2 regions of the Enterobacter sp. I4 genome follow, and region 2 is predicted to be linked to the other one. Evidence: predicted binding sites of a transcription regulator. Region 2 holds the regulator's gene; the other holds the start of a gene.
The links. Region 2 encodes LexA, which represses DNA repair genes until DNA is damaged. Its sites were predicted from a motif close to TNCTGTATGTACATACAGNA; they were not measured.

Region 1 (6,360 bases), 100 kb from region 2:
CAGAACCTCAGCAGCGTAGCGCTGTTGACGCTGGAGACCTTTGCGCAAAAAAGCAGAACCCGTGCGCAGCGTTTTGCTTATCCCTTCAGCCGCGATATCGCCGATATAGGGCGCCAGCAGCTCCGCCGGGTCGAATTCAGCCTGATCGCTAAGCGCAGCGAAGTTCTGTACCACCTGAATATCGCCCTGGACTTCCAGTTCGCCGCTGCGAATAAGCGCCGTCAGCTGCTGGCGATCGCGCAGTTTTGGCAACACGCTCATGTGCGTGATCACCGAGCAGTCAGCCTCGCCTTCCCACTCACCCAGAACGTCAAGCTGGCGTTCGCTGAAGACCAGCACAAGCGGCGTCGAGAACTCTTTTAAAACGATACGCAGTACCTTTCCGTTAAGCCGCTGACGTGCGGTTTTGAGCGCCGGGGCGCGATACAGAAAGGCATTCAGTACATTCTCGATGCCTGCGGTGACTAAGGGTTTAATGGGCACGGGAAACCTCCACTCAGAACTTGTAACCACGATGCAGCGCGACGACACCCGCCGTCATATTGAAGTACTCCACGTTTTCAAATTCTGCATCCTGCATCATCGCTTTCAGCGTGTCCTGATCCGGGTGCATTCGGATGGATTCAGCCAGATAACGGTAACTTTCGGCATCGTTCGCCACCAGCTCGCCAATGCGTGGCAGAACGTGGAAGGAATACGCATCGTAGGCTTTGCTCAGCGGGTCGATAATCGGTTTGGAGAACTCGAGCACCAGCAGGCGTCCACCCGGCTTCAGCACGCGGTACATAGAGCGCAGCGCTTTATCTTTATCGGTCACGTTACGCAGCCCGAAAGAGATGGTGATGCAGTCAAAGGTATTGTCCGGGAAGGGCAGCGCTTCGGCGTTGGCCTGAACGTATTCAACATTGCCTACCACGCCGATGTTGCGCAGCTTCTCGCGTCCCATTTTCAGCATGGAGTCGTTGATATCGGCCAGCACCACACGACCGGTTTCACCTACCAGGCGGGAAAATTTTGCGGTGAGATCGCCCGTTCCTCCGGCTAAATCCAGCACCGTTTGTCCACGGCGTACGCCGCTGCAATCAATGGTGAAGCGTTTCCACAAGCGATGAATGCCGAATGACATCAAATCATTCATCACATCGTACTTCGCCGCCACGGAATGAAATACGTGGGCCACCATGTCAGCTTTCTGCGCTTTGGCGACAGTCTGAAAGCCAAAGTGCGTCGTGTCTTGTGAATCGTCAACCATCTCAGAGCCTGCTAATCAGTCAAATGTTCGTGAAGTGTAACAGATTGGGCGCATTTGCCCTACGTTTCAACCACCGCGAAAGAAACGCGTCGGCTGCGCTTCTGGTGATAAACTCGCCGCTAAATCGTTGTCTTCATTGCGGGTATTTTGCTCAGCGTCGCCTTCGCGCAGGCGGAACTCTTCGTCCTGCGCGGTCGCCTGCTCCACCAGATCCGGATTAATCTCGCGTTTAACCTCCACCCCAAGGCTGCGAAACGCCTCCGCCTGCGCCAGCAAATTGCCGCGCCCGGAGGAGAGTTTTTTCATCGCCTGACGGTAATTATCCTGCGCCCGATCCAGGCTTTGCCCCACCGAGGACATATCGTCCACAAACAGCCGCATTTTGTCGTACAGCTTGCTGGCGCGATCGGCAATCTGCTGCGCGTTACGGCTCTGGTGTTCATAGCGCCACAGGTTGGCAATGGTGCGTAATGCCACCAGCAGCGTGGTGGGGCTGACCAGCATAATGTTATTTTTCAGCGCTTCGGTTATCAGTTCGGGCTGTCTGTCCAGCGCCAGCAGAAAGGCCGGCTCAACCGGAATAAACATCAGCACGTAATCCAGCGATCGCAGCCCCGGCAACTGCTGATAGTCTTTTCTGCCAAGCTGACGAATATGGTTACGCACGGAGGCGATATGCTCCTGCAACGCTGATTCTCGGGTGTAGTCATCCTCGGCGTTGAAGTAGCGTTCATAGGCCACCAGCGTCATTTTCGCGTCGATGACCACATCTTTGCCCTGCGGCAGACGCACAATCACGTCCGGCTGCATTCGCGAGCGCGCGTCAGTCTCGATGCTGACCTGCGTCTCATATTCGTATCCCTCGCGCAGGCCAGAGGCTTCCAGCACGCGGGTTAATACGACTTCGCCCCAGTTCCCCTGCGCTTTGTTATCGCCTTTGAGGGCGCGCGTCAGGTTAACCGCCTCTTGCGCCATCTGGGCATTCAGCTGCTGGAGATTGCGAATTTCATGCGCCAGCGTGTGGCGCTCGCGTGCCTCCTGGCCGAAGCTGTCCTGCACCTGGCGGCGAAAGCCGTCCAGCTGTTCGCGCAGCGGCGTCAGCAGGCTGTTCAGGCTCTGGCGGTTCTGTTCATCCACGCGGCGGTTGCTGTGTTCAAAAATACGGTTCGCGAGGTTCTCAAACTGCTCGCTAAGGCGCTGCTCGCTGTTGATCATCTGGCGGATTTTGTCTTCGGCGTGCAGCTGGGTGGATTCGAGGCGGGTGGTTACTTCGCGAAGATCGGCCTCCAGCGAGGTGTTGATATCACGCAGGTTACGCAGTTCGTTATTGAGCAGTTCGCACTCGTCGCGCCAGTGGTCGCTCAGCGCAAGCTGCTGTTTCGTCGCGCTGAGTTCAGCCACGATCTCTTCGCGCTCTGCCAGCTGTTCGGCTTTCTGCTGCGCGTGCTGGTAGCTGGAAATGAGCCAGCCAATCCCCACGCTCGCCAGCGCCACTACCGCATAAATCAGGATTGAGATATCCACAATGCCCCCTGCATCCACGTATAACCCGCACAAAATAGAATTGTGCTGTATAAACGTCCAGTTTGAAAGGGTTTTCCTGCGAGGCGCTACGCAAAAAATAAAGGCCGAACGCGTCGGCCTTTTATCTCAGACGAGAGGATTAGAGGAGACGGCGAGCCGCTTCAACCACGATTTTCACCGCATGACTTTCGGTCTGCTTCATGGTTTCGGCGTTCGGGATCTCCTGCTGGGTACGGTTGACGATCACGCCCGCCACCATACCGGCACGCAGACCCTGGCTTGCGCACATGGTCAGCAGCGTTGCAGATTCCATTTCATAGTTCATCACGCCCATGGACTGCCACTCTTCCATTGAGCCTTTGAAACGGCTCACCACGCGGCCAGAGAAGGTGTCGTAACGCTCCTGGCCCGGATAGAAGGTGTCGGAGGATGCCGTGACGCCCACGTGAGTGGTGGCACCCACGGATTTCGCCGCTTCAACCAGCGCGGTGGTGCATTCGAAATCAGCCACTGCCGGGAACTCCATTGGCGCAAAGTGCAGGCTTGCCCCGTCCAGACGGACGGATGCCGTCGTCACCAGCACGTCGCCCACGTTGATGTGCGGCTGAATGGCGCCAGTGGTGCCAATACGCAGGAAAGTACGAATGCCCAGCTGCGCCAGCTCTTCAACGGCGATAGAGGTAGACGGGCCACCAATACCGGTAGAGCACACGATCACCGCTTTACCGTCCAGCTCCGCGCGCCAGGTGGTGAATTCGCGATGGGCTGCCAGCTTAACCGGCTTATCCATCAGCGCGGCGATCTTTTCCACACGCTCAGGATCGCCGGGGACGATAGCAAGCGTAGCCCCTTGTAAATCGTTTTTAGTGAGGCCGAGATGAAAAACATCAGACTTAGACATAGGTGACTCCTCTGTGGGTCGGTTAGTCAGAAGAAGTAAAACGGTACTTTACAGAAGCAACACGCATCATTTCGTGACACACCTCACCATGAATGAAAATGGTTGCAGTTAATTTCCACAAAATAGTGATTTACATCACATTAACAAGTTATAACGTAGGGTGCTGCACAAAAGATAGACGCTATGAGGCACTGTGGGTTGTTAACCTGGTGTCTATATTTATCTTTGCGCTAATCCATTCATTGGTACGGAGAATGCCATGACTGAAAAAACCGGTTTTGCACCTGCTGCTGCCCCGCATGCTTCAACCATCGTCTCAACCCCTGAAGAGGCTATTACCGCGGGCGAGACCTCCATTCCCTCGCAGGGAGAGAACATGCCGGCGTACCACGCGCGGCCAAAATCCGCCGAGGGCCCGCTGCCCATCGTGATTGTGGTTCAGGAAATATTTGGCGTTCATGAACATATTCGCGACCTCTGCCGCCGTCTGGCGCTGGAGGGCTATCTGGCCGTTGCGCCAGAGCTCTATTTCCGTCAGGGCGATCCGAACGATTACAGCGACATCCCGACGCTGTTCAGCAACCTGGTCAGCAAAGTGCCGGATGCGCAGGTGCTGGCCGATCTGGATCATGTTGCCAACTGGGCGGCGCGCAACGGCGGTGATGCGCATCGACTGATGATAACGGGTTTCTGCTGGGGTGGACGTATTAGCTGGCTGTATGCCGCGCATAATCCACAGCTCAAAGCCGCCGTCGCCTGGTACGGCAAACTGGTGGGGGAAAAGACCCTGAACTCACCGAAATATCCGGTGGATATCGCCACGGATTTAAATGCACCGGTATTAGGCCTGTATGGTGGCCAGGATACGGGGATCCCGCTTGATACCGTCGAGACCATGCGCCATGCCCTACGCGCGGCGAATGCGAAGGCGGAGATTGTGGTGTATCCGGATGCCGGACACGCGTTTAACGCCGACTATCGTCCGAGCTATCACGCCGAATCCGCGAAAGATGGCTGGCAGAGAATGCTGGCGTGGTTCAGCCAGTACGGCGGAAAGAAAGCGTAAAGCAGAAGCCCGGCGGCGGCTACGCCTTACCGGGCTATAGATATGACTAATGACTTAACCCTGACGCAAGTTCTGCGCCGCCTTCACCATGTTCGCCAGCGCCGCGCGCGTCTCCGGCCAGCCGCGGGTTTTCAGGCCGCAGTCCGGGTTCACCCACAGGCGTTCCGCGGGGATGCGCTGGGCCGCTTTTTGCAGCAGGGCTTCAATCCACTCCACGCTCGGCACGTTCGGGGAGTGAATGTCATACACGCCCGGCCCTATTTCATTCGGGTAGTCGAACTCTTCAAACGACTCCAGCAGTTCCATGTCTGAACGCGAGGTCTCGATGGTAATAACGTCGGCATCCAGCGCGGCAATCGAATCCATGATGTCGTTAAATTCGCAGTAGCACATGTGGGTGTGGATCTGCGTGTCGTCCTTAGCGACGGCGGCGCTGATGCGGAACGCTTCCACGCCCCACCGTAAATAGGCATCCCAGTCGCTGCGGCGCAGCGGCAGACCTTCGCGCAGCGCCGGCTCGTCGATCTGAATGATGCCAATGCCCGCCGCCTCCAGATCCGCTACTTCATCCCGCAGCGCCAGCGCTATCTGTTTGGCGATGGTTTCGCGGGTCACGTCTTCGCGCGGGAAGGACCAGCAGAGGATCGTCACCGGCCCGGTCAGCATGCCTTTTACCGGCCTGTCGGTCAGCGACTGGGCATACTTCGCCCACTCAACCGTGATCGCTTCGGGGCGGCTGACGTCGCCAATAACCACCGGCGGCTTCACGCAGCGGGATCCGTAGCTCTGCACCCAGCCGTTCTGGGTAAAGACGAAGCCGTCCAGGTGTTCACCAAAGTATTCCACCATGTCGTTACGCTCGGCCTCGCCGTGTACCAGCACGTCCAGCCCGAGGCGTTCCTGCTCGACGATCGCCTGCTTGATGTGTTCGGCGATACCGGTGCGGTAGTGGTTCGCATCAAGGTTGCCCTTTTTGAAGTCCAGGCGCAGGCTGCGGATCTCCGTCGTTTGCGGGAAGGAGCCGATGGTCGTGGTCGGCCACGCGGGCAGGTTGAAGCGGGCGCGCTGGGCTTCGGCGCGCACTTCATAGGGGCTTTGACGCTGGCTGTCCTGGCCGGTGATGGCCGCCAGACGTTTCTCCACCGCCGGGTTATGCACGCGCGCCGAGTGGCGACGTGCCTGGATCGGTGCGCTCCAGTCGGCAATCGCCGCCGTATCGCCGCTGTTCAGCGCGTCGCGCAGCAGGGCCAGCTCTTCACATTTTTGCAGGGCGAAGGCAAACCAGCTTTTTACCTCGGCATCCAGGCGGGTCTCTACGCTCAGGTCGATCGGGCTGTGCAGCAGGGAACAGGACGAGGCCACCCACAGCTCACGTTTGCCGACGATATCTTTGATTTGCGCATATTTCTCCGTCAGATCGGCGCGCCAGACGTTACGGCCGCTAATCAGGCCAGCGGAGAGCAGCCAGTCTGCGGGCAGTCGCTTGTGCAGTTCCGAGACATCGTCTTTACCGTGTACGAGGTCAACGTGTAGGCCCTGCACCGGCAATCTGGCGATGGTGCCGAGGTTCGGCGTCACGCCCTCGAAATAGGTGGTCAGCAGCAGCTTCACCTGCCC
Region 2 (10,825 bases):
CGGTAAAACCACCTGCCAGAGGATATAGCGATCTGCCAGCTCGCGCAGCGTGGGCAACGAGGTGAGTAGCGCGACAATATGCCCGCCAAAGCAGGCGTAAACCAGCGCAAAAATCAGTGCCACCAGGCCCGCCTGCCGGCAGGCTGCACGCCATACTTCGCGCAGCTGGCCGCTTTCACGCGCGCCATAGGCCTGACCTGAGTGCGCTTCTACGGCGTAAGCAAAGCCATCCAGCGCGTATGCGGTAAAGGTCAGGAGCGTCATCAGAACGGCGTTGACCGCAACTATTTCTGGCCCAAGGCGCGCGCCAAAAACCGTCAGTGCGCCAAAGCACAGCTGCAACAGGAGCGAACGCAGCATGATGTCGCGATTGAGCGCCAGCAGCTTACGCATATTGCCGCGCCAGGCCGTTTTCAGCAGCGCAAGCGTAATACCGCGCATCGCCAGCACGCGCCAGACCATCCACAAACCGATAAGCAGCGTGCCGTATTCGGCGATTGCCGTGGCCAGCGCCGCGCCGCGGACGTTCATGTGCAGCCCCATTACCAGCCAGAGATCGAGGACAATATTGAGAAGGTTACCCACCACCAGCAGGATCACCGGCGCGCGGGCATACTGCACGCCCAGCAGCCAGCCCAGCAGGACCAGGTTTGCCAGTGAAGCAGGCGCGCTCAGCCAGCGAATTTCAAGGAACCGCCGGGCCTGCTCCAGTACAGCATCACTGCCGCCCACAATATGAAGCGCCAGATCGATAAGCGGCGTACGCAACAGAACGATTAACGCGCCGGCACCAAAAGCCAGGATAAGCGGCTGAACCAGCGCGCGAGCAAGACGCAGGGGATCTTTTGCACCGTACGCCTGGGCCGTCAGGCCTGTCGTACTCATGCGCAAAAAGAGCAGCAGCATAAAGAGGAAGCTGGTCGCCGTTGCGCCAATCGCGACGCCGCCCAGATAAATCGGCGAATCCAGATGCCCGATTACCGCCGTATCAACCAGCCCCAGCAGAGGAACGGTGATATTGGAAAAAATCATCGGTAGCGCAAGACGCCACAACGCCTTATCGGCAGAAGTTAGCAAGGCCATTGAAATTACCGGAATCAGAAAATAAGCCAGGCCGCAGAGGAACTGCGGCCTGTCAGGAAGAGATTACAGCCATTCGCCGTTGCGGATAACACCTACCGCCAGGCCTTCAACAGAGAAGTTCTGCTCGCGGAGATCCACTACAATGGGGGAAAACTCGCTGTTTTCTGGCAGAAGCTGTACGGTATTACCCTGTTTCTTCAGGCGCTTAACCGTCACTTCATCATCGATGCGCGCCACGACCACTTGTCCGTTACGCACGTCCTGGGTTTTGTGTACCGCCAGCAGATCGCCATCAAGAATACCGATATCTTTCATGGACATTCCGCTAACGCGCAGCAGGAAATCAGCGCTCGGCTTGAACATGCCCGGGTCAACCTGATAGTGCCCTTCGATATGCTGCTGTGCCAGCAGGGGTTCACCTGCGGCGACGCGACCCACCAGCGGAATACCGGTCTCTTCTTCCACCAGCAGACGAATACCGCGTGACGCGCCGGAAACTATCTCAATGACGCCTTTACGCGCCAGCGCCTTAAGGTGCTCTTCGGCAGCATTAGGAGAACGGAAGCCCAGACGCTGCGCGATTTCTGCACGCGTGGGTGGCATACCCGTCTGGCCGATATGATCCCGAATGAGATCAAACACCTCTTGCTGCCTGGTCGTTAACGCTTTCATTCCGCCCCCTGGGTGTATATACAGTTATGCTGTGAGTATATACAGTCAAAGGCGATTTTGGAACCAAAAACTGCACAAAAAACCAGGGACTTAATTATTCCTCGAGGCTCATCGGAAATGTGACCAAAGCAGCGTGACCCAGGTTATTACCGCAGTGATAATCGACAGCAGCACGGCGGCAGAGCCCATGTCTTTCGCACGGCCAGAAAGCTCATGGAATTCTGACCCAATACGGTCAACGACGGCCTCAATAGCGCTATTAAGAATTTCCACTATCATCACCAACAGTACGGAGCCAATTAAAAGCACGCGGGTAATCGCGTCAACATCAAGGAAACAGGCGATAATCACCGCAACAATAGCTGCGATACCCTCCTGGCGAAATGCGGCTTCATTGATCCACGCGGCACGGAAACCTTTCCAGGAATAGCCGGCGGCTTTAATGATTCGGGTTAACCCAGTGGTATTATTGGCCATTTAAAGAACCTTTCAGGAAAAAGAGCGTCTGTAACAGGGGGCACAGCGCGTTGCGCTACAGCCTCAAGTATGACGGGTAACAACAGAAATTTTGCGCGCTTTCTGTTATCCTTGCGCCGCAATTGCATTATTAACCAGAGGCTTTACATCGTTTATGTCCGGCTGGCCACGAATTTACTACAAATTACTTAATTTACCATTAAGCGTACTGGTAAAAAGTAAGTCTATTCCAGCAGAACCCGCGCTGGAATTAGGGCTCGATACGTCGCGCCCTATTATGTACGTTTTGCCTTATAACTCGAAGGCAGACCTGCTGACGCTTCGCGCTCAATGTCTGGCGCACGATTTACCCGACCCGCTTGAGCCGCTGGAAGTCGACGGCACCCTGCTGCCGCGCTACGTGTTCATTCATGGCGGGCCACGCGTGTTTACCTATTACACGCCGAAAGAAGAGTCCATCAAGCTGTTCCATGACTACCTCGATCTGCACCGCAGCAACCCCGATCTGGACGTACAGATGGTGCCGGTGTCGGTGATGTTTGGGCGTCGTCCGGGACGCGAAAAAGGGGAAGAGAACCCGCCGCTGCGCATGCTCAACGGCATTCAGAAGTTCTTCGCCGTCTCCTGGCTGGGACGCGACAGCTTTGTCCGCTTCTCTCCTTCCGTTTCATTGCGCCGCATGGCGGACGAACACGGCACCGATAAGATCATTGCGCAAAAGCTGGCGCGCGTTGCCCGGATGCACTTTGCACGCCAGCGTCTGGCGGCCGTGGGACCACGCCTTCCGGCGCGACAGGATCTGTTCAACAAGCTTCTGGCATCCAAAGCGATTGCCCGTGCAGTAGAAGACGAAGCGCGCAGCAAGAAAATTTCACACGAGAAAGCGCAGCAGAACGCGATTGCGCTGATGGAAGAGATCGCCGCGAACTTCTCCTACGAGATGATTCGTCTGTCCGACCGTATTCTCGGCTTCACGTGGAACCGCCTATATCAGGGCATTAACGTCCACAACGCCGAGCGCGTGCGTCAGTTAGCGCACGACGGCCATGAGATTGTCTACGTGCCCTGCCACCGCAGCCACATGGACTACCTGCTGCTCTCTTACGTGCTTTATCACCAGGGTCTGGTACCGCCGCACATCGCTGCCGGTATTAACCTGAACTTCTGGCCAGCGGGCCCGATTTTCCGCCGTCTGGGCGCATTCTTTATCCGTCGTACCTTTAAGGGCAACAAGCTCTACTCCACCGTTTTCCGTGAGTATCTGGGCGAGCTGTTCAGCCGCGGCTATTCCGTTGAATACTTCGTTGAAGGGGGACGCTCCCGTACCGGTCGTCTGCTCGATCCGAAGACCGGCACGCTGTCGATGACCATCCAGGCGATGCTGCGCGGCGGTACGCGCCCTATCACGCTGGTGCCGATTTACATTGGTTATGAGCACGTGATGGAAGTGGGAACCTACGCAAAAGAGCTGCGCGGTGCGACCAAAGAGAAAGAGAGCCTGCCGCAGATGCTGCGTGGGCTGAGCAAGCTGCGCAACCTCGGTCAGGGCTACGTAAACTTTGGCGAGCCAATGCCGCTGATGACCTGGCTGAACAACCACGTTCCGGAGTGGCGCGAGTCTATCGATCCTATCGAAGCGGTACGCCCGGCCTGGCTGACGCCAACGGTTAACGGCATTGCTTCCGAGCTCATGGTGCGCATCAACAACGCCGGTGCTGCGAACGCCATGAACCTGTGCTGTACCGCGCTTCTGGCCTCTCGCCAGCGTTCACTCACCCGCGAACAGCTGACCGAGCAGATCGATTGCTACCTGGACATCATGCGCAACGTGCCGTACTCCGCGGATTCGACCGTGCCGTCTGCCACCGCCAGCGAGCTAATCGACCACGCGCTGCAGATGAACAAGTTCGAAGTCGAGAAAGATACGATCGGTGACATCATCATTCTGCCGCGCGAGCAGGCCGTGCTGATGACCTACTACCGCAATAACATCACGCATATGCTGATGCTGCCGTCGCTGATGGCGGCCATAATTACCCAGCATCGCCGTATTTCACGTGAGGAACTGCTGCGCCATATTCAGACCATCTACCCGATGCTGAAAGCGGAGCTGTTCCTGCGCTGGAGTAAAGATGAGCTGGCGGTAGAGCTCGATAAAATGTCGGCAGAGATGCATCGTCAGGGGCTAATTACCACCAATAGTGACGAACTGCATATCAATCCGTCACGCTCTCGTACCCTGCAGCTCCTCGCTTCCGGCGCGCGCGAAACATTGCAGCGCTATGCCATCACCTTCTGGTTGTTGAGTGCAAACCCTTCAATCAACCGCGGTACGCTGGAAAAAGAGAGCCGGACCCTGGCACAGCGCCTGTCCGTACTGCACGGCATTAACGCACCGGAATTCTTCGACAAAGCGGTATTCAGCTCGCTGGTACTGACGCTGCGCGATGAAGGGTTTATCAGCGATACGGGCGACGCCGAGCCTGCTGAGACGCTGAAGGTTTATCAGATGCTGGCGGAGCTGATTACCTCGGATGTGCGTTTGACGATTGAGAGTTCGACGCAGGGCGAGTGATGTTTCAGCGGTTCGATGCCCTATCCCAGGTGCATATGTGAAAACATGAAAAACGGCAGTCTCTGACTGCCGTTTTTTTACCTCGTCACCGGGCTTTCAGGAGAAGTAACTCATCGCCAGCCCCAGGAACAGCACCAGCCCGACGTAGTTATTATTCAGGAACGCCTTAAAGCAGGCTTCACGCTCGCGCTTTGCGATCAGCTTCTGCTGGTACGCAAACAGCAGCCCCGCCACCAGCACGGACCAGTAAAACTCCCAGTTCAGCCCGTTCAGGCGACCAATCGCCACCATCAGCGCCAGCACCGCCACCTGCAAAATGCCGATGATTAGCCTGTCGTGACGACCAAACAGGATCGCCGTCGACTTAATGCCGATCTTCAGATCGTCATCGCGATCGACCATCGCATATTGCGTATCGTACGCGACGGCCCAGAGAATATTCGCCAGGAACATCAGCCAGCAGCTAAGCGGAACGGACTCGCTGACCGCGGCAAACGCCATCGGAATCGACCAGCCAAATGCTGCACCCAGCACCACCTGCGGCAGATGGGTGTATCGCTTCATAAACGGGTAAACCCAGGCCAGCGCCAGCGCGGCGACGGACAGGAGGATAGTCATGGTGTTGAGCGTTAACACCAGCAGGAAAGAGAGCAGCACCAGCACCACAAACAGGATGCGCGCCTCTTTTCCGGTTACCTGACCGCTCGGCAGAGGACGATTGGCGGTGCGCTTAACGTGTCCATCAAATTTTCGGTCGGCATAGTCGTTGACCACGCAGCCCGCGGCGCGCATCAGCCAGACGCCCGCCACGAACACCGCCAGGATCCACAGCGGCGGCACGCCCGGCGTTGCAACCCACAGCGCCCATAAGGTCGGCCACAGCAGCAGCAGCGCGCCGATGGGTTTATCGGTACGCATTAAGCGGTGATAGGCCAGCAGCTTATTCTGCGTCAGACTCCACTCCATTTTTTCTCCCTCTTAGTACAACGGCGATGCGGGCAAAAATAGTTCCGTCAGTATTAACGGCTTGCCGCTCAAACGAAGGCGGGAACGGCGCCCCCACAGGTCGGCATCGCGACCAATTTCAATAAAATCACGGGTCAGTTCAGACGAGGTGAACAGATATCGCCCCAGCGGCGTTTTGCCGAGGCGTTGCAGTGCAAGCTCCGGCCCGGAAAGTGTAGACTCAGGAACGACCGTCCGCCCGGCAAGCCACGGCTCGCCATCCGCACAGAGTAAAATTTCACGCAGCCAGTAGCGTTCTTCCTGCGGCAACAGCGGCAACTCGCTGGCAATCGCCTCAGCCGAGACAAACCCTTCCTGAATCACCGTCACCGTGACCGTTTTGCCCTGCTGCTCAAAACGTTTTGTCATGGAATCTTCCAGCAGCAGCCAGTCCAGCTGTTCCGGGTCAAGCGCAGGGATGTGGTCGAAATAGCGTAGCGCACGCAGCTGCGTTAGCGCGGGGTGTGACATGCGAGACTCTCCGATACATAACGTAAAAGCATTGTATCGCAGATTGGCAAAATGAGGACGGACAAACAAAATTTAACGATCACTATCGCAACAATGGCGCAACGAAGCCAAAAAAAGTGCGCCCGTTAAGGCGCACTAAACTACTAACAAAATCAGCACTGTGGGGAGACGGTTACCCCTTGCCTTTTACACTGCTGATAAAGGTGGAACGGGCAGTGGTTGAACCTAAACGTTCGGCTTCATCAAGCAGCTTCAGCGCTTTGTCGACGTCGCCGCGCTTCACCGCCTGCTTAATGGCGTTGTTGAAGTATTCTTCGGTGTCGTTCAGTACCGGCTCAGCTTTCTTCGCCGGGGCCGGCGCTGCGGCTGGTGCAGCGGCAGGGGCGGCATAAGCAGGCGCGGCGGTATTACCTACCGTTACCGGGCCAGGACCCGACGAGCCGAACAGCGGGCCTACGAGCACGCTGGAGGCGCTGTTGGTGGACACTTTCAGTTTGATCAGGCCGTCGGTAGTATGGCGAGCATGCGGGTCCGGGATGTCAGGGACAGCGTTACCGGTGCCTTTCGCGTAGGCTTTTGCCGGATCGACAAGCTTCGTTGTCTGTTGCAGATCTTTCTCTGTGGTGAACACCAGTACATAAATCTTCTGCTGACCCAGGGCCGGCGTCAGGCGCATAACGCCTTCCAGACGGTCTGCACTCATCACGCCAGGCTCCTGATAGCTAAAATAGGAGCTTGGGAAGAATGCGGATGGCGTCATGTTCTGATCGAGGATCAGCACGTTAGGCGCGAAGACGCTGGTCTGTTTATTGACTTCACTGGTCAACGTCAGGGTCAGCTCGCCGATATTCGCGGGCACGCTGAATGCCGCGACAGGACCGCTGATTCCCGGAACGTTCAGCGACTGACCGCCAGCGGCAAGCTGGGTGGTTTGCGTTTTCGACTGGTCAACTGGCGTCCACACCAGCTGCTGAAGTGCCGCCGCCGGAATAGCTGGCGCAGCACTGGTATTTTGAGGAACGAAATTCACATCTGCAAAGGTGACCGCAGGCGCGCAGGCCAGCAGCCCCGCAGAGAGGCACAGCGCGACGAGACTTTTCTTCATTTTCATTGTTATTACCTCTGATAGCGTGAGCGCTGCGGTGGCCAGGCAATAGCGCGCAGCGCCTAAGGAGAGAGGGGCTTACGCCCCTCTTTTCAGGTGATTACGTCAGGTTTGACGAATTACCACCAGATTTCCATCTGGGCGCCGAAGGTCCACTCATCGTTGTCGCCACGGCTGAAGGTTTTCGCGGACGTGTCGCTATACGCTACGCCAGAGGTGTAACCTGCACCTGAGTCGTTGTTCGCGTAGCCCCATTTCTCATCCCACTTCGCGTAGGTTGCAAAGACGCGGATAGCCGGACGAGACCAGATGCTGTCGCCTGCCTGCCACTGCTGGGCCAGGGTGATTTTGTACTGGCTGTTTTTGTCGTCAGTTTTCTGAGACTTAACGTTGTCGTAGCCCACTTCAAGCAGGGTGCTCATGATCGGCGTCCATTTGAACATTGGACGAACGCCCACGGTCCACCACTCGGTACCGTTGTTGTTATCACGATCGATGTTCTGGTACATACCGACGTACATCAGGTCCCAACGGTCTGCCAGGGTGATTGCACCGTGGTCCAGCACGCGCCACATGGAGCCGTCGTTATCGATGCTGCCACCCTGCGGAATGCCTTTACCGTTAGAGGTCATGGAGTCCGTACCGTACTGGAGCACGAACTTGTTGAAGCCCTTCATCATGCTCTGGGTGTGTTCAGCGGTGAACAGCCAGCCATCTTTAGAGGCGCCAGGTTGCAGGTAGTAGTCGTCAGGAATGTTGGTGTGACCGTAGTCAACGCCCAGCTCCAGCGTACCGCCCGGGTTAGTTTCCAGACCGGCTAAGCGAACGTCGAAGACGTCGTTTGGCACCACGTTGTCATAAATACGGTCACCGTTCGCGTCACGATCGGCGAAGGTTGCAGAGCCGCCGGATTCAGAAGAACGGGTCGCGGCCAGAGACAGTTTACCGAAGCCCAGATCGATGTTTTCGATACCCGCACCAGGACCAGAGATATCCCAGTAGTAGAAGTCGATCATGTGGACGTCATGACGCTGATAGAAGCGCTTACCGGCCCAGATGGTGGAGCCCGGCAGCCATTCAATCAGGTTTTTACCCTGCACGTTAGCTTCACGGAAGGCCGGGCTGGTGGATTCCCAGTCGTTCTGCTGCGAAACGGAATAGGCTACGTTGGTGTCGAAGTAGAAGCTCTTGTCGCCCTCTTTCCACACTTCCTGGCCCAGCTTCAGCTCGGCGTAGGTTTCACATTCGTTACCGAGACGGTACTTACTTTGTGCCCCGGTTGCCTGGAAACACTGTTGTTCACCGCCACTACCGGTCCAGCCGATGCCGGAACGAGCATAACCTTTAAAGTCTACGGCGCCCGCCTGGGCAGACAGGATGCCTGCCGCAATGGCGACAGCCAGAGGGACCTTGCGCAGAGTAATCATTATTCTATCTCCTGAGATCATTGCTTTTCTTTGTAATTGGAATGCTTAAACGCCTGGCTCTTTGTGCAGCCGACGACATGCTGTGCCATCCTCACGGAACAGATGGCAACGCTCTGGCGGCAAACCGATAGCGAATGTGGCACCCTCTTCTACCAACACCACGTCATTCTGGCGGTAGACCAGGTTCTGACGGATGGCGGGGATCTGGATATGAATCTGTGTTTCGTGACCAAGCTGTTCGACCACCTGAACTTCACCTTCCAGCGTCACATCGGCGATATGGCTCGGCAGTAAATGCTCAGGACGGATACCGAGGGACATATTGGCCCCCACCTGTACGTTGGCGCTGTCGACCGGCAGCCAGACTTGCTGACGGTTAGGCAGTTCCACCTGTACCTGTTCAATCGCCGTCGCGGTCACTTTAACGGGCAGGAAGTTCATTTTTGGCGAGCCAATGAAGCCCGCAACAAAGCGGTCTGCCGGATAGTGATAGAGCTCAAGCGGTTTGCCCACCTGCGCCACGCGGCCGGCATCAAGCACCACGATCTTATCGGCCAGCGTCATCGCTTCGACCTGATCGTGGGTGACGTAAATCATCGTGCGGCCAAGACGCTTGTGCAGACGGGAGATTTCGATACGCATCTGGACGCGCAGGGCGGCATCCAGGTTAGAGAGAGGTTCATCGAGCAGGAATACGCGCGGCTCGGCCACCAGCGTGCGGCCAATCGCCACGCGCTGACGCTGACCACCGGAGAGCGCTTTCGGCTTACGCTCCAGCAGGTGTGCCAGCTGGAGCACTTCCGCCACCTGAGTGACGCGCTGGTTAATGGTCTCTTTTTTCGCCCCGGCCAGCTTCAGGCCAAAGGACATATTCTCGGCAACGGAAAGATGCGGATACAGCGCGTAGGACTGGAACACCATGCCCACGCCGCGTTCAGCGGGCGGGACGTCGTTCATTCGGGTATCACCAATAAACAGATCGCCGCTGGTGATGGTTTCAAGACCGGCAATCATACGCAGCAGAGTCGATTTACCACAGCCTGATGGACCAACAAACACCACGAACTCGCCGTCGTGGATGTCCAGATTGATGTCTTTTGACACCACTACGTCGCCCCAGGCTTTCGTTACATTACGCAGCTGTACGCTCGCCATGCCCTTCTCCCTTCGTTACAACCTGTCACCGACAGAAACATTCAAGATAAGTTCACTATGCGTGTTTCATTACTTTCGTGAATCCTCCACCCCCCGGCTTTTTTATGGGGGAGGAGGCGGGAGGATGAGAGAGCAGGCTCTGCGACCGCAGCTGTGGGGCTGAGGCAAAAATCGTGAAGCGGCCTGCAAATTTCGGTGGGTTTTTATGTGCGCCAGCACTCATAACTTAAATTTATGTTACAGCGATCACACAAACGGGGGGTGGGGCGTAGGGCCTGGGAGGATGGAAAGAGGATGTCAAATAAGGAGACTGAGTCACGTTGAACCACCTTATGTATCCACGAGCACATCACCAAAAAGGATGGCAGATATGAAGATCAAGACTGGCGCACGCGTTTTCGCATTGTCCGCCCTCGCAGCAATGATGATTTCCGCACCGGCTCTCGCCAAAATTGAAGAAGGTAAGCTGGTTATCTGGATTAACGGCGACAAGGGCTATAACGGCCTGGCCGAAGTGGGCAAAAAATTCGAGAAAGACACCGGTATCAAAGTTACCGTAGAACACCCGGACAAGCTGGAAGAGAAGTTCCCGCAGGTTGCCGCAACGGGCGACGGCCCGGACATCATCTTCTGGGCGCACGACCGTTTTGGCGGCTACGCGCAGTCTGGCCTGCTGGCGGAAGTCACGCCAGACAAAGCCTTCCAGGACAAGCTGTTCCCGTTCACCTGGGACGCCGTTCGCTATAACGGCAAGCTGATTGCTTACCCAATCGCGGTTGAAGCCCTGTCGCTGATTTACAACAAAGACCTGGTGCCAAACCCGCCGAAAACCTGGGAAGAGATCCCTGCTCTGGA

Region 1: rmuC (DNA recombination protein RmuC) is a predicted target of LexA. The motif match lies at 2,820-2,839, and genes of this name have one in related genera.

What each region holds. Positions count from the first base shown of each region.
Region 1 is NZ_JALBUO010000001.1:28,720-35,079, reverse strand. It holds gene ubiJ (ubiquinone biosynthesis protein UbiJ) at 1-483, opposite strand, end outside; gene ubiE (bifunctional demethylmenaquinone methyltransferase/2-methoxy-6-polyprenyl-1,4-benzoquinol methylase UbiE) at 497-1,252, opposite strand; gene rmuC (DNA recombination protein RmuC) at 1,319-2,776, opposite strand; gene udp (uridine phosphorylase) at 2,916-3,677, opposite strand; gene MOQ06_RS00165 (dienelactone hydrolase family protein) at 3,937-4,743, shown strand; gene metE (5-methyltetrahydropteroyltriglutamate--homocysteine S-methyltransferase) at 4,798-6,360, opposite strand, start outside.
Region 2 is NZ_JALBUO010000001.1:130,232-141,056, reverse strand. It holds gene dinF (MATE family efflux transporter DinF) at 1-1,083, opposite strand, end outside; gene lexA (transcriptional repressor LexA) at 1,147-1,755, opposite strand; gene MOQ06_RS00655 (diacylglycerol kinase) at 1,864-2,232, opposite strand; gene plsB (glycerol-3-phosphate 1-O-acyltransferase PlsB) at 2,387-4,807, shown strand; gene ubiA (4-hydroxybenzoate octaprenyltransferase) at 4,904-5,773, opposite strand; gene ubiC (chorismate lyase) at 5,786-6,283, opposite strand; gene malM (maltose operon protein MalM) at 6,456-7,394, opposite strand; gene MOQ06_RS00630 (maltoporin) at 7,508-8,818, opposite strand; gene malK (maltose/maltodextrin ABC transporter ATP-binding protein MalK) at 8,861-9,970, opposite strand; gene malE (maltose/maltodextrin ABC transporter substrate-binding protein MalE) at 10,341-10,825, shown strand, end outside.